2 regions of the Stenotrophomonas sp. YJH_SMC_36 genome follow, and region 1 is predicted to be linked to the other one. Evidence: predicted binding sites of a transcription regulator. Region 1 holds the regulator's gene; the other holds the start of a gene.

Region 1 (7,513 bases):
CGACTGCCCAGATGCGCATGGGTTTACTCCTTCATTGCCGGGGGAGCGGCGGCGCCGACACGGCTGCCAGCCGGCACCGGTGGCAACTGCACCGGTGCGATGGGGGACGGGGAGGGCACTGTGGCGGGTGTTGCCGCAGGCCCGGCGGACGGGTCGGCCGCGCCGTTGGCGGCGTTCAGGCGCTGGCCCAGCGGGTCGACCGAGTGCGAGGTGTCGGCCAGGATGATGACCATCACCCTCCGGTTGCGGTTGCGACCCTGCGCACTGTCGTTGTCCTCGCGCGGGCGGAACTGGCCGTAGCCGACCATGGCCAGACGCGAAGGCTGCAGGCCCTGGTCGGCGAACAGGTGGACCACGCTGGCGGCCCGCGCGGCCGACAGTTCCCAGTTGGAGGGGAAGGTGGCGGTGGCGATCGGCACGTTGTCGGTGTGGCCTTCCACCCGCACGCTGTTGGGTACGTCGCGCAGCACACCGGCCAGGCTGGACAGCGTCCCGCGCGCGTGCACGTCCAGCGCCGCCGAGCCGGTCGGGAACAGGATGTCGCTGTTGATCTCCACTTCGATCCACAGCTCGGTGCGGCGCACGCTGATCATGCCGCGCTCGATCAGCGGCGACAGCGCGGCGGTCAACCGGTCGGCGATGCTGCTGAGCTGGCGCTCGGCACGGGCGATCTGCTGCTGGTCGTGCACCGAGACCGGCATGCGCATCTGCGAGGCCATGGCCGGCAGCAGGGTAGGGTCGTGCGAGGGTGCCGGTGCGGACGGGCCGATCTTGGTGCCGGACTTGATCACCGAAGGACTGTCCCAGCCGCCCCCCTGCACCTGCTTGTTGCCGACCTGCACCGGATTGATGGTGCGCGGCGCGCCACCAAAGGCATCGGTGAGCGCATCGGCCATGATCCGGTACTTGCCTTCGTTGATCGAGGAGATCGCATACATCACCACGAAGAAGGCCAGCAGCAGCGTCATCAGATCGGCATAGGGGATCGCCCATGCTTCATGGTTGGCGTGCTCTTCGTGGTGTCTGCGGCGGGCCATGTCAGTGCAGGAAGCCGGACAGGTTGGTTTCGATGTTGCGCGGGTTCTCGCCCTGCGCGATCGAGATCAGGCCTTCGATGACCATCTCGCGGTCGCGGCTGTTGTGGGCGATCACTCCCTTCAGCTTGGCGGCGATCGGCAGGAACAGCAGGTTGGCCGACGCGATGCCGTAGATGGTGGCGGTGAAGGCGGCGGCGATGCCATGCCCCAGCTTGCTGGGGTCGGCCAGGTTCTTCATGACGGCGATCAGGCCCAGCACCGCACCGATGATGCCCAGCGTCGGCGCATAGATGCCCATGCCCTCGAAGACCTTGGCAGCGGCCTGGTCACGGTGTTCCTGGCTGCCCAGCTCGATCTCCAGCATGTGCCGGATCGATTCGGGCTCGACGCCGTCGACCAGCAGCTGCAGGCCTTTGCGCAGGAACGGATCCTGCTGCGCTTCCACCTGCGCTTCCAGGCCCAGCAGGCCCTGGCGGCGGGCGATGTTGCTCCACTCGACGATCTGCTGGATCAGCTCGCGACGATCGCTGTGCGGCGGGCGCACGACCCAGCGCACGATCCGGAAGGCATGCCTGAATACGGCGGGTGCGGTGTGCAGCAGGATCGCGGCGATGGTGCCGACGATGACGATCACGAACGCCGCAGGCGACCACAGGGACGCCAGTCCGGCGCCCTTGAGGATGCTGCCGCCGACCAGCGAGGCCAGGGCGAGAAAGAGTCCGATGAGGCTGAGTCTATCCATGGGTCCGGTATCGGCGTGTGTGAATGGGACTTGAGACACCGGTCGATCGCGTACAGACGGTAGTCACAGTTTCTGGTTCGCCAGGCATGGCCCGGCGAGCGTCATCGCAGGCCATCCACGTCGAGGATGAGGGCCATCCGGCCATCACCGATCAGCGTCGCACCGGCGTAGCCGCGCAGGCCGCGCAGGGCCTTCGGCAATGGCTTGATGACCACTTCCTCGCGCCCACGGACCTGGTCCACGACCAGGCCGAAGCGCGCCTCGCCGGCCTGCAGCACCACGATGGTGAGCAGCGCCGAGGCGGCCGGCGTCACATCCAGCCACTGGCGCAGATCGACCAGCGGCAGGGTGTGCGAGCGACGATCCAGCACCGCCCGGCCATCGAACCAGCCCAGCGAGGTGCGCGGTGCATGCAGCACTTCCATCACGCGCGCCAGCGGCAGCGCATAGACGTCCTCGCCGGCCTGCACCAGCAGGGTTGGCAGGATCGCCAGGGTCAGCGGCACGCGGATCAGGAAGCGGCTGCCCCGACCCAGTTCCGACTGGATCTGGATCTGCCCACTGAGCTCGCGGATGCGCGACTGCACCACATCCATGCCGACGCCGCGGCCGGAGATGTCGGTCACCTGCTGCTTGGTGGAGAAGCCGGGCAGGAACACCAGGTGCAGGCATTCCTCGCTGCTCAGCCGGGCCGCCGCCTCCGGGTCGATCAAGCCCTTTTCGCGTGCTTTCGCGCGCAGTTTTTCCGGATCGATGCCGGCGCCATCGTCCTGCACCTCGATGCTGACGTAGTCGCCTTCCTGCTGGGCCGACAGACGCACGTGGCCCATGCGTGGTTTGCCCTGTGCTTCGCGCAGATCGGGCATCTCCACACCATGGTCGATGGCGTTGCGGACCAGGTGCACCAGCGGGTCGGCCAGGGCCTCGACCAGGTTGCGGTCAAGCTCGGTTTCGGCGCCGACCAGCTCCAGGTCCACTTCCTTCTTCAGCGAGCGGGCAACATCGCGGGCGACCTTGGGGAAGCGCGAGAACACCTTGCCGACCGGTTGCATGCGCGTGCGCATCACTGCCGACTGCAGGCGCGCGGTGGCGATGTCCAGGGTCGACACGGCGCGGTCCAGTTCCTCGTCGCGCAGGCGCGCACGCAGGGTCTTGAGCCGGTTGCGCGACAGCACCAGTTCGCCGATCAGGTTGACGATCGCATCCAGCCGCTTGGTATCCACGCGCACGGTGTGCTCGGCCTCGGCCACCGGCTTGTTGGCCGCGGGCTTGGCAGCGGCGGCCGCGGGGCGCGGTGCGGGCAGTGCAGGCGCAGGCGCCGGCGGAGCAGCCACGGGTTTCGCGCCGGGGGCGGCGCCGCCGTGCAGCTGGTCCAGCAGGGCTTCGAACTCATCCTCGCTGATCAGGCCATCGTCGGCCTTGACCGGCGTCGCCACTGCGGTGGGGGCGTTGCTGCCGTGCAGCTGATCGAGCAGGGCCTCGAACTCGTCGTCGGTGATCAGGTCACCGGCAGCGGGCGCGGCTGCTGTGGGGGCGACAGCAGCCGGCGCAGCAGTGCCGTGCACGTCGAACTGGGCGATCAGGTCCGGCGGGGCATAGCCGGGTTCGTTGCCGGAAGACACGGCATCCAGCATCGATTGCAGGTAGTCCAGAGACTGCTGTGCGGCATCGAAGTGATGCGGCTGCAGCACCGCCTGGCCAGCGCGGGCGGCGCCCAGTGCCTCTTCGGCGGCATGGCACAGCTCGACCATGGCGGTGATGCCGAGGAAGCCGGCGCCGCCCTTGAGCGTGTGATAGCCACGGAACACGGCGTTGAGCTGGTCGGCGTCCTGCGGCGCCTGTTCCAGCGACACCAGCTGTTCGCCGAGGCGATCCAGGATTTCCTGTGCCTCGATGATGAAATCGGCGGTGATGTCGTCGGATACCGCGCTCATGCTTACAGTCCCAGGTCCGACAACAGGTCGTCGGCGTCGTTCTGAGAGACCGCGTGGCGGTCCAGTCCCTTCAGTGCCGGTCCGGCCAGCGCCGGATCGGTGCGATGCTGCTCCGGTGGCAGGCCCAGCGCGCCAAAGCCTTCGTGCACGCGGCGGACGATGCCGACCACGCGACGGATGATCTGTCCGGTCAGGTCCTGATAGCTCTGGGTCAGGGCAATCTCGGTCAGGTTGTGGCGGATGCGTTCCAGCTGCGCATCCTGCCCCGGCTGCAGGCCTTCGGCGCGCAGCTGTTCGGTGAGGCTGCGGCACTCTTCGGCCAGGTCCAGGGTGCGGTGCGTGGCCTGTTCGGTCATCGCCACCACATGGTCCAGGCGCGCGCAGGCGTCGTCCAGCTCGCCCGCCTCGCTGGGGACGGTCGGCAGTTCGCCCAGGGCCTGGCCCAGTTCGCGGGCCAGCCGTGACAGGCCGCTCATCATCGGCTGCGTGCGTGCGGCCACCAGGGCGTCGATGCGCTGGCGCCAGGCGCTCTCGTCGCCGGATTCGAGCGCGTCGAGGGCTTCCTGCAGGCGCAGGACGAGGGCGTTCTTGTCGACCGTGGCGTCCATCAGGCGCTGGCCGCCAGGCGTTCGAAGATCTTGCCCAGTTTCTCTTCCAGCGTCTGCGCGGTGAACGGCTTGATGATGTAGCCGTTCACGCCGCTCTGCGCCGCTTCGATGATCTGCTCGCGCTTGGCCTCGGCGGTGACCATCAGCACCGGCAGGGTCTTGAGCTTGGCATCGGCGCGGATCGCCTTGAGCAGTTCGATGCCGGTCATCACCGGCATGTTCCAGTCGGTGACCACGAAGTCGAACGGCTGGCTCTGCAGCATCGACAGTGCGGCATGCCCGTCCTCGGCTTCGGCGGTGTTGGTGAAGCCCAGATCGCCCAGCAGATTCTTGACGATGCGGCGCATGGTCGAGAAGTCGTCGACGATCAGGATGCGCATGTTCTTGTTCAAAGCGGAGTTCCTTTGTTGTTCAGTCGCCCGCGGTGGCCGTGGCCGCCGCGGGCATGTTCATTCTTCAAGCCCGGCATCCGCGGCCTCGAAGATCTTCAGCCGGCCGCGCAGGCGCAGCACGGCCTGGCCGTGGATCTGGCAGACGCGCGATTCGCTCACGCCGAGCACCGCGCCGATCTCCTTCAGGTTCAGCTCCTGCTCGTAGTACAGCGAGAGCACCAGCTGTTCGCGTTCGGGCAGATGGCCGATGGCCTTGCCCAGTTCGCGGCCGAATTCGCCACGTTCCAGGACCTGCTGCGGTGTGGGTCCGCCCTGGGCGACGGTGTCCAGTTCGCCCTGGTCTTCGATGCGCGATTCCAGGCTCAGCACCTGGCCGCGCGAGGCGTCCTCCATCAGCCGCAGGTACTCGGGCAGTGGCATGTCCATGGCCGCCGCCACCTCGGTGGCACTGGCTGCACGGCCCGTGGTCTGCTCCAGGCGGCGGATGGTGGCGGCCGCATCGCGGGCGCGCCGATGCACCGAGCGCGGTACCCAGTCGCCACGGCGGATCTCGTCGATCATCGAGCCGCGGATGCGGATCGAGGCATAGGTCTCGAACGAGGCACCCTGGTCGGCGTCGTAGCTGCGCGAGGCTTCGATCAGGCCCATCATGCCGGCCTGGATCAGGTCGTCCACTTCGACGCTGGCCGGCAGGCGTGCGGCCAGGTGATGGGCGATGCGCCGCACCAGGTCCGAGTGCTGGGCGATGACCTCGGTCGCCGCCGAGCGCTGGACTTCCCTGTACTGGGCCGCGCCTTTCATGCTGCCACCCCGCGTTGCTTGAGGATGCGCTCGAGGAAGAATTCAACGCCACCGCGTGGCTCGGTGGGGGCCTGCCAGCGGGCGGTGCGACGGGCGATCTCGGTGATCGCCAGCGCCGCCGGGCTGGATGGATAGGCCTTCACCACCGGCTGCTGGCGCTGCACCGACAGGCGCAGCCAGTCATCCTGCGGCACGCAGCCCAGGTAGTTCAGCGAGACATCGGCAAGGAACTTCTCGCAGACCCGGGTCAGCTTTTCATACAGCACGCGGCCCTCGTTGGGGTCGCGCACCATGTTGGCCACCACCTGGATGCGGTCCACGCCGCGCTCGCGCGACAGCACCTTGATCAGTGCGTAGGCGTCTGTGATCGAGGCCGGTTCGTCGCAGACCACGACAACCGTGTCCTGTGCGGCCTGGCAGAAGGTCAGCACGCCGTCGGTGATGCCGGCGGCGGTGTCCACCACCATGATGTCCAGCTCGCGTTCCAGTTCGGAGAACACGTTCACCAGGCCGATGTGCTCGGCCGGGGCCAGCTCGGCCATGTGCCGCCGACCGGACGCGGCCGGCACCACCAGCACGCCGTTCGGACCTTCGACGATCACGTCTTCCAGCGAGCAGCGGCCGGCGACCAGATCCGCCAGGGTGTGGGTGGGATTCAGGCCCAGGATCACGTCGATGTTGGCCAGGCCCAGGTCGGCGTCGAGCAGCAGCGTGCGCTTGCCCATGCCGGCCAGCGCCACGGCCAGGTTGGCCGAGACGTTGGTCTTGCCGACGCCGCCCTTGCCGCCGGTCACGGCGATGGTGCGCACAGGGCCGAGCGGCTCGCTGCGGGTGGCCGACAGCGGGAAGGTCTTGGTCAGCTTGGCGTACTCACGCGACGGCATGGTTCAACTCCGGGTTGCAGGGCATATCGGCCGCTCGGCGCAAATCTTCAAGGCGAAGTACAAGATTGGCCGCGCTGGCCCGGTGCAGGTCGTCCGGAACGTCCTGGCCATCGGTCACCCAGGTGATCGGCAGCGCGTGGTCTACCGCCACTGACAGGGCGTTGCCGAAGCGGCCGGTCTCATCCAGCTTGCTCAGCACCAGGCCCTGCAGGTTGGCCGCGCCGAAGCGGCGCACCACCTCGTCCATGTCGCCAAAGCTGGTATTGGCCGGCAGCACCAGCAGGGTGCGGACCTGGCGGGCGGCACGCAGCCACTGCAGCTGCGCGGCCAGGGCGCGGTCACGCGGGCCCAGGCCAGCGGTATCGATCAGCACCAGCTTGTAGTCCTTCAGCCGCTCCAGCAGCTGGTCCAGGTCGGTACCGCTGTTGGCTTCATGTACCGCGATGCCGAGCTGGCGGCCATAGCCGTACAGCTGCTCGCGGGCACCGATGCGCAGCGTGTCGGTGGTGACCAGGGCCACATCGCGCGGCGCGTGCTTCTCGGCGAAGCGCGAGGCGAGCTTGGCGATGGTGGTGGTCTTGCCGGCCCCGGTCGGACCGACCAGAGCGATCACGCCGCCTTCTTCCAGCGGATCGACCGGCGCGATCGGCAGCCTGCGCGAGATCAGGCCCAGCATCAGCCCGCGGCCCCGGTGGGCTTCGGTATCCAGCGGTATCTGCATGGCCACATCGCGGGCCAGCCCGGCATCGAATCCGTACTCGTCCATCAGGTCCAGGGCGGTCGCCCGCACCGGGCAGCCGCGCAGGCGCTCGTCGGTGAAGCGGTTCATCTCGCGCTCGATGACCTGGCGCATGCCGGCCACTTCGTGGCGCAGCTGGCGGATCTCGGCATCGTCCTGTGCAACCACCGTCAGTACCGGCGCCGGGGCAAGGAGCGGCGCCGGGGCCGGCGCGGTCTCCGCTTCAGCGGCAGCGGCAGGGGCTGGCGTGGTCTCGGCAACGTCCTGCGCGTACGGCGGCTCGGGGTGCACGGACTCGGCCTGCGCAGTGGCCGCAGTGGTGATCGGCAGCGGCGGCGGCAGCACTGCCGGCGCGGGGGATTCGTGATGCTCGTCC
Region 2 (7,513 bases), on a different contig from region 1:
GCACGATGAAGGGTGCGTTGATCGCATTCCATGCAACCAATCCGAAAACTGTGAATCGCGGGGGCGTCATCCACGCATGGCGTGGATCTACCGGCTTGGGTCAACGAACCGTCGCGGGAATCGGAGCGCACCCGCGCGCAAACGGATTCCACAACTTCGACATAGCGTCGCCGCTGGATGCGATAGCCGATGTAGAACACCAGCTGGCCGTGCGCTGGTTGAACAGGACGATGCCGGTGCGGAAGAAGATCGGTGCCCCAGAACAACAGCAGCAGGAGTTCCAGCAGCATCAATGCGATCAGGGCGGCGGCCATCGGTCTTCCATGAACGGGACCGTGGCATCATGCCATGGCGACAGCGCTGTCTCAGTAGATCCATGCCACGCGCGGATGATCCCGGGCACGAGCCGCAGTCTCGATGGGTCCGTCAACTGAACCGAGTAGTCTCTCCTATTGGCGTCAGTGCTCTTCCGCCAGATCGCTGAGATCCAGAATCCGCGGAGCAACACTGTGCGCAACGACGCTTCGGATCATTCCGGGCTTGGGCCGAAGTGAGTAGGCTCGCATCGTGTGGATGGGATTGAACTCCAGCCACGGGCAGGATGAATGCCCCACGATAACCGGCATGTTGAAACTGATGTCCTTGGGATCATCCAGTGGGAGAGTCCATTTGCCGCCGTGATGCTGACACACGGTTTCCCCAAGATATCGTGCAAACACAATCCTCAGGGCAGCCTGTTCGTCCTTCGATAACGTTGCGGCCATCAACGTGTACAGGGTTTCGAGGCGATCAAGGCTCTCCAGGCTACCGTCAAGGTCGACGCCGCGCTGCTGCGCTTGCTCGATCAGCCATTCAATCTGATCGTCCATGATGATCAGAAACTGTTCGAAGGTTTCTTGCGCTTCTTCCGGATTGAATGTCATGACGCTGCCAAGGAGGGAGGGCGGTGAGTGTGCCCGGAGCCGATGACCCAGGCCATGCAACAAGTCCGAAAGGGTGGAAGGTGCAGGGGCGTGCAGGTGCATCCACGCATGGCGTGGATCTACCGGTTCATCAATGCGATGCCCGCGATGGGATAGCTGGCGATCAGGAGCCCTAGCAAGTACTCCGCCACGATGATCAGCCAGCAGGTCATCGGCTCGATCTCGCGCCACGCTTCAATGGTGCCGGAGAGATGATGGCTTAGATGGACATGCCCGGTACTGATGGCGGTTGCAGCCATCCAGGCAGCCAGAAATGCCATCAGCATGAAGAGCAGGCTGCCGAACAGGAATGCGACAGGTCTGTGCCGGGGCAGCCGCAAGGTGGCGTAGGCAGGGCGCCAGGTGAAGGTGACGGAGACGAGCACCATCGCAGCAAATCCCAGTCAGGTCATGAACGTGGTGCTCATGCCACGACACTCCGTGTCCAGCCGTAGGTGGCTTGGGCGGATCATGTCATGGATCTGGAACGGGAGGCGGTGCAGGCCATCCACGCATGGCGTGGATCTACTTCAGGGCATCTCCATCCAACCCCAGGTCCCAGGCCATGCTCAGCAGTTCGCCGGCGGTACCGGGCGAGGGCGGGCGCGCATCGGCGAGCTGCTGCAGCTCGCGGATCTCCTCATGCGCGACCTTTTCCAGCTGCTGCAGCTGTTCTCGCACGCTGGCGTTGCGCGGGCGTTCGATGTCGGTGAGGGAGGAGGGCGGGGCGCTGATCAGGGCCATGGGGCGCGTACAGGATGCATTCGGCGGTGGATCACAGGCAAAGGCCCCGGTCGAGCCGGGGCCTTGCAGACTGCCGGAGAGGGCAGCGGACACGCGTCTCAGAACAGTTCGACGGTACCGGCGCCCATGTTCTGCTGGGCGACCGGCTTGTGCGGCGGGCGCTCCCATTCGTTGCGCAGTTCGCGCAGACGGTTGCCGGTGCGCTGCAGCGCGCTGGCGATCTCTTCGTCGAAGACGCCGCCATTGCGGTGCAGCAGTTCCTGCAGGGCCACCGCTTCGCGGTTGATCGCGGTCAGTCGGTCGAGGTGGGTATGCACGCCACCCAGCGCCTGCGTGGCGATATCTTCGAACTGCAGCGCGCGCACGGCCTCGGCGACGCTGCCGTCGATGGCACGCGCACACTCGGACACCTCTCGCATGCCTTCGCCCAGCGAAGCATTGATCTGTGCCACGTTGTCCAGCATGGCTGCTGCTTCCTGGCGTGCTTCGCGGGAGCGGTCCATGTCGCGCGAAGCCATGTGCGAGACCGTCTCGCGGACCTTGGCGATGGCGTCCTTGGAGCTGTGCGCCAGCTTTCGGATCTGTTCGTTGAAGGTGGTCGAGCGCTCGGACAGGTTGCGCACTTCGTCGGCGACCACCGCGAAGCCGCGGCCGGCCTCGCCGGCACGGGCCGCTTCGATGGCGGCATTCAGCGCCAGCAGGTTGGTCTGGTCGGCAATCGACTTGACGTCTTCCAGCAGGGCGAAGATGCCGTCCAGGTGCTGCGCCATCTGGTCGATGTGCTGCACGGTGGTAGAGCTCTGGCCGCTGACCTGTTCCAGCGCTTCCACCAGCTGCTCCATGCGATGGCTGGCATGCTGGGCGAACCGCGCAACGTCGAGGCCCGCACTGCCTTCATCGCCGGCACGGTCGACGATGCGCGACAGCGCCTGGCTCTGCTGGCGCGACTTGCGGTTCATTGCATCGAAGCTGCCGCCCAGGCTCGATACCGCCTGCCGGATCAGGTCGCGGGCGCGTTCCACTTCACCACGCGAACCGTCGATTTCGTTGCCGACGAAGCTGCGCAGCTCGGTCAGCAGCTGGTCCTGCTCACGCAGGACGCGGGCCTGTTCCGGTGAGCGGTGCGCCTGGGCGCGCGCGGTCCACCACGCAAAGCCCAGCCAGCTCAGCGTCATCGTGGTCAGGATCGCCCAGCGCAGGGCGGCCGGCCATTCGAAACCGATGGCGAAGGGGAGCAGCAGGGTCAGGGCCAGGGGGGCGGCCAGACGAATGAAAATGCGTGAGTACATGGACGTTCTCGGGAGGTGCACGGAGGATGTATCGGCCGTGTGCCCCTTCTCTTTAACGTCGATGCGCTTTCTGAATGCGTCGGATTTCCGGCGCCGGACGCTCGCCGGGCATGGGCCGGCGCTACCCCGGCAGCGCTGCGCGACGGTCAGGCGATGCGGTAGCGCCGGGCCATGCCCGGCGGATGCAACGATCAGGCCAGCAGGCGGTCCACGGCCTCGACCATCGCCTTGCGGCCAAACAGGAAGTCCCAGTAGCTGCCGCCCACCTGCCGCCACAGCACCGCAGCGCGGACGGCGGCCAGCAGCAGGGCACGGATCTCGGAGACCACACCGGCCTGGCCCAGGTAATGCGGGTTGCCCTGCACCATCACCCGCGGCTTGAGATGGCTGATGGTGTCCGCATAGACGCCGCCGAGGCTGGCCAGCACATCCGGGTGACCGCTGTCGCCCAGTTCGGCGGCCTTGCGCTGCGCCTGCTCGATGCCCGCGGCAACCTTGTTGACGGTTGCGCGGTCCTGCACGAAGCGGCGCTCCAGCTGCAGCACCGACAATGCCAGCTTGGGCAGGATCGGATCCTGGCCCTGGTTGCGGAAGTAGTTGTGCAGCAGGCGCAGGCCCGACTTCAGCGCGTGGCGGTCGCCGAACACCTCCTGCGGAGAGGACGCGTCGACGCGGAACACGCTGTCCACCGCGGTACGTACAGCGGCGGCGTCGGAATGGCCGGTATCGGCGATGCGGCGCACCTGCTGCAGGGCCTGGGCAATGCCGGCCAGGGCCAGGACGCGGTCGTCGACAGTGAAACTCATGCAGCGATTACCTCAAAAGGAGAAGGGGTGGTGCGCAGGCGCTGTTCCAGCGGCGCATCGGTGGCGGCGATCACCGCACCGCCCAGGCAGATCTCGCCGTCATACAGCACCAGCGACTGGCCGGGCGTGACGGCCCGCTGCGGGCGGGCAAAGGTGACCAGCACGCTGCCATCGTCCAGCACATCGACCGTACACGGCTCGTCGGGCTGGCGGTAGCGGGTCTGGGCAGTGCATTCGAAACGCCGGGCCGGTGGTGCGCCGGCGATCCAGTGCGCGGTTTCCGAACGCAGGCGTTCGGAGAGCATCCACGGGCTGTCGCGGTCCTGATCGACATACAGCACGTTGCTGGCCACGTCCTTGCCGACCACGTACCACGGCGCGGCCGGGCGGCCACGCACGCCGCCGATGTTCAGGCCCTCGCGCTGGCCGAGCGTGAAATAGAACACGCCCGGATGCTCGGCAATCACGCTGCCGTCGGCCGGGTCGAGGATCTGTCCCGGCCGGGCCGGCAGGTAGCGGCCCAGGAACTCGCGGAAGTCGCGCTCGCCGATGAAGCAGATGCCGGTGGAGTCCTTCTTGGCATGGGTCGGCAGGCTGACGTCACGGGCGATCCGGCGCAGGTCGCTCTTTTCCAGGTCGCCGATCGGGAACAGGGTGGCGGCCAGCTGCTCCTGCCCCAGCTGGTGCAGGAAATAGCTCTGGTCCTTGGAGCGGTCGGCGCCGCGCAGCAGCAGCCACTGGTGGCCGCGCTGGGTCACCCGCGCGTAATGGCCGGTGGCGATGCGCTCGGCGCCCAGTTCACGCGCCGCGTCCAGGAAGTGCTTGAACTTCACTTCGCGGTTGCACAGCACGTCCGGATTGGGGGTGCGGCCGGCGGCGTACTCGGCCAGGAAATGCTCGAACACGCCTTGCCAGTACTCGCTGGAGAAGTCGCGGAAATGGAAGGGAATGCCCAGCAGGCCGCAGACCGCCACCGCATCGCGGCGATCATCCTCGGCGCGGCAGTCGCCGCTGCCGTCGTCGGCCCAGTTCTGCATGAACAGGCCGGCCACGGCCTCGCCCTGCTGCACCAGCCGCCAGGCGGCGACCGACGAATCGACGCCACCGGAAACGCCCACCATCACGCGCGGGGTGCTCATGCGACCTCCCGGACCAGCGAAAGCGGGTGGCGCTGGCCACCCAGATAGTCCGCCACGACCTGCCATACCAGCGGGCTGCGCTGGCGCTGCCCGGCGGCCTGCAGCTCGGCCGGGGTCATCCACAGCGCGCGGTCGATGCCGGTGTCGAGCGGCTGCGCCGGATCATGCGAGACCGGGCGCGCCGCGTAGCAGAAGCGAAGGAACGTCGTACCGTCGCCCGCCGTCCACTGGTAACAGCCGATGAAGTCGGTCAGCTGAACCGTCCAGCCGGTCTCCTCGCGGGTCTCGCGCAGCGCCGCCTCGGCCAGGCTCTCGCCGGGTTCGAGGTGCCCGGCAGGCTGGTTGAGCACGGCGCGGCCATCGATGGTCTCCTCGACCAGCAGCACGCGGCCACCGTCGACCACGACGGTGGCGACGGTGGCGTGCGGTGCCCAGCGCGGGTCCGGCGTGGCATTCACCTCAGAGATCGTCCTTCTTGGTCAGTTCCAGTTCCATCGCGTCGGCGGTGCGGATCGCGGCATCGATGGCGTCGCTGAGCTGGTCGGCGGTGGCATCGGCGTCGATCTTCACCACGAACATCGCGGTCGCCTCCTGTTTCACCCAGCCGCCCATCTTGGCGTCCTGCGAGTCCTCCAGCAGGCGGTTGGCGACCGCGACCGGGAACTGCTTGGTCTTGGACGTGTAGCCTGGCGACCAGATCTCACGGATGTTGTGGCTGCCGAAGTCTTCCACCGCCGAGCGCACGTACACCATCTGGGTGCGGTCGCCCTCGACGTCGAACACCAGGCGGTAGTCGCCATCCTCGTCGACCTCGTAGTTGTAGCCCAGCTTGTCCAGCTGGCGACCGACGGCAGCGTCGGCATCGGCTGCGCTCGCCGGACCGGCACAGGCCAGGGCGATCAACAGGGCAGGCAGAAGGGTCCTTTTCATGAAAATCCTGTGAAACCGGGGTGGGAAGGACAATTGTGACGGCGGCCGTCCGTGCCGTCCATTCCGGGAGGGCCGACGCGGGCGCGCGGCAACCTCTATAATGACCGGATGCCCCGCGAGTCTTCCCCCGATTCCCACCACGAGCACGGCATCGCCGTGGAGCCCGCGCGCCCGGAAGTGGCGCCGCCGCCGTTCTACCAGGTCATGCTGCTCAACGACGACTACACCCCGATGGATTTCGTGGTGGACGTGCTGCAGCAGTTCTTCAACATGGACCTGGACAAGGCGACGCAGGTGATGCTGCATGTCCATACCCGCGGTCGCGGCGTCTGTGGCGTGTTCACCCGCGAAGTGGCCGAGACCAAGGTCGGCCAGGTCAACGAGTATTCACGGATGAACCAGCATCCGCTGCTGTGCACGATGGAAAAGGCCTGACCGGCTTTTGGTGCGGGCCTAACTGCGCCTGGCGCGGCGTGCCCACCAAGGTGGGCACCTACCAGGGCGGAAGCCTGTAGAGCCGAGCCCGCGCTCGGCTGCTGTTCGCCCAGGCATCCAGATTTCAGCCAGAAGCAGCCGAGCCCATGCTCGGCTACAGCGGGATCACCCCTCCGCCAGCGCCTCCAGTGCCATCGCCGCGACTGTCTCGTCGATATCGGCCGGGTCGCCATCATTGCGGAACCATACGGCCGACAGCCCGGCGCTGGCAGCGATCCAGCGCAGCAGGCGCGTGCGATCCAGGTCCGCCAGGGCGCTGACCTCGGTCACCCGGGCCGCAAAGCGCTCCGGCCGGGTCGCGACGTGGATGCCGGGACCGCACAGGTCGGGATTGCTGAACAGCGTGGTGTAGTCGAACGCGCGATCACCGATCAGCCGTTTCGGGTCGATCGCCAGCCAGCCGCGCGTGCCGAAGTCGAGCACGTTGTCGTGGTGCAGGTCACCGTGCAGCGGCCGGACCTCCTGTTCGTCCTCCAGCAGCGCGACCGCCAGCGATCTGCACTGTTCCAGCAGTGGCGGCAGCGCGGCCCTTGGCTGCAGCAGGTCGGCGAACCATGTAGGCAGGCAGACCAGCTCCGCTGGCGGTGCGCTCCGTGGCCGGTGCAGACGCTGCAGGACCTGGCACAGGATCGTGGTACAGCTGCTGTCATCGCCGGCGATCGAGCGCTCCCGCAGCGATTGGCCGCCGGCGCGCTCGATCAGGATGGCCGGCCCCTCGTGCGCCAGCAGGCGCGCGGCACCGTCGCCGTCCCACCAGCGCAGCAGGCGATGGCTGTTCTGTTCTTCGGTTTCACTGCTGATCTTCAGCATTGCCGGCAGGTCGTCGGCGGTCAGTACCGGCCAGAGCCGGGCGTGCGGGGTACGGATGGCGGGACCATCACGTCGCAATCGCCAGCGGCTCAGGTAGGGTTCGCTCATGGGTGGGCTGTCCGGGAGTGAATGAAGATCAAGCAATCCGCACTGCTAACGCCATCTGAACGCAGCAATCCGCTAGGGTGATGGAAATCGCGTAGTCAGGCCGCATATTGTCCCCATCTGCCGCCGGAGTAATCCATGTTCAGCAAAGACCTCGAACACACCATCGGCCAGTGCTACAAGCGCGCCCGTGAGGCCCGGCATGAGTTCATGACGGTCGAACACCTGCTGCT

Evidence for each region. Region 1 encodes FliA, which starts transcription of late flagellar genes. Its sites were predicted from a motif close to TAAAGTTTNNCNNNCNNNGGCCGATAA; they were not measured.
Region 2: the regulator FliA is predicted to act here: its motif matches at 3,024-3,050, upstream of AC5P76_RS10245 (methyl-accepting chemotaxis protein).

What each region holds. Positions count from the first base shown of each region.
Region 1 is NZ_JCAFTD010000012.1:27,557-35,069, reverse strand. It holds gene AC5P76_RS18470 (ParA family protein) at 1-19, opposite strand, end outside; gene motD (flagellar motor protein MotD) at 24-1,037, opposite strand; gene AC5P76_RS18460 (flagellar motor protein) at 1,039-1,779, opposite strand; gene AC5P76_RS18455 (chemotaxis protein CheA) at 1,881-3,713, opposite strand; gene AC5P76_RS18450 (protein phosphatase CheZ) at 3,716-4,321, opposite strand; gene cheY (chemotaxis response regulator CheY) at 4,321-4,713, opposite strand; gene AC5P76_RS18440 (RNA polymerase sigma factor FliA) at 4,771-5,514, opposite strand; gene AC5P76_RS18435 (MinD/ParA family ATP-binding protein) at 5,511-6,398, opposite strand; gene flhF (flagellar biosynthesis GTPase FlhF) at 6,385-7,513, opposite strand, start outside.
Region 2 is NZ_JCAFTD010000004.1:364,740-372,252, reverse strand. It holds gene AC5P76_RS10265 (hypothetical protein) at 1-314, opposite strand, end outside; gene AC5P76_RS10260 (hypothetical protein) at 459-923, opposite strand; gene AC5P76_RS10255 (hypothetical protein) at 1,043-1,351, opposite strand; gene AC5P76_RS10250 (hypothetical protein) at 1,488-1,706, opposite strand; gene AC5P76_RS10245 (methyl-accepting chemotaxis protein) at 1,805-2,995, opposite strand; gene hflD (high frequency lysogenization protein HflD) at 3,187-3,801, opposite strand; gene mnmA (tRNA 2-thiouridine(34) synthase MnmA) at 3,798-4,940, opposite strand; gene AC5P76_RS10230 (NUDIX hydrolase) at 4,937-5,398, opposite strand; gene AC5P76_RS10225 (hypothetical protein) at 5,400-5,870, opposite strand; gene clpS (ATP-dependent Clp protease adapter ClpS) at 5,979-6,305, shown strand; gene AC5P76_RS10215 (APH(6) family putative aminoglycoside O-phosphotransferase) at 6,471-7,283, opposite strand; gene clpA (ATP-dependent Clp protease ATP-binding subunit ClpA) at 7,419-7,513, shown strand, end outside.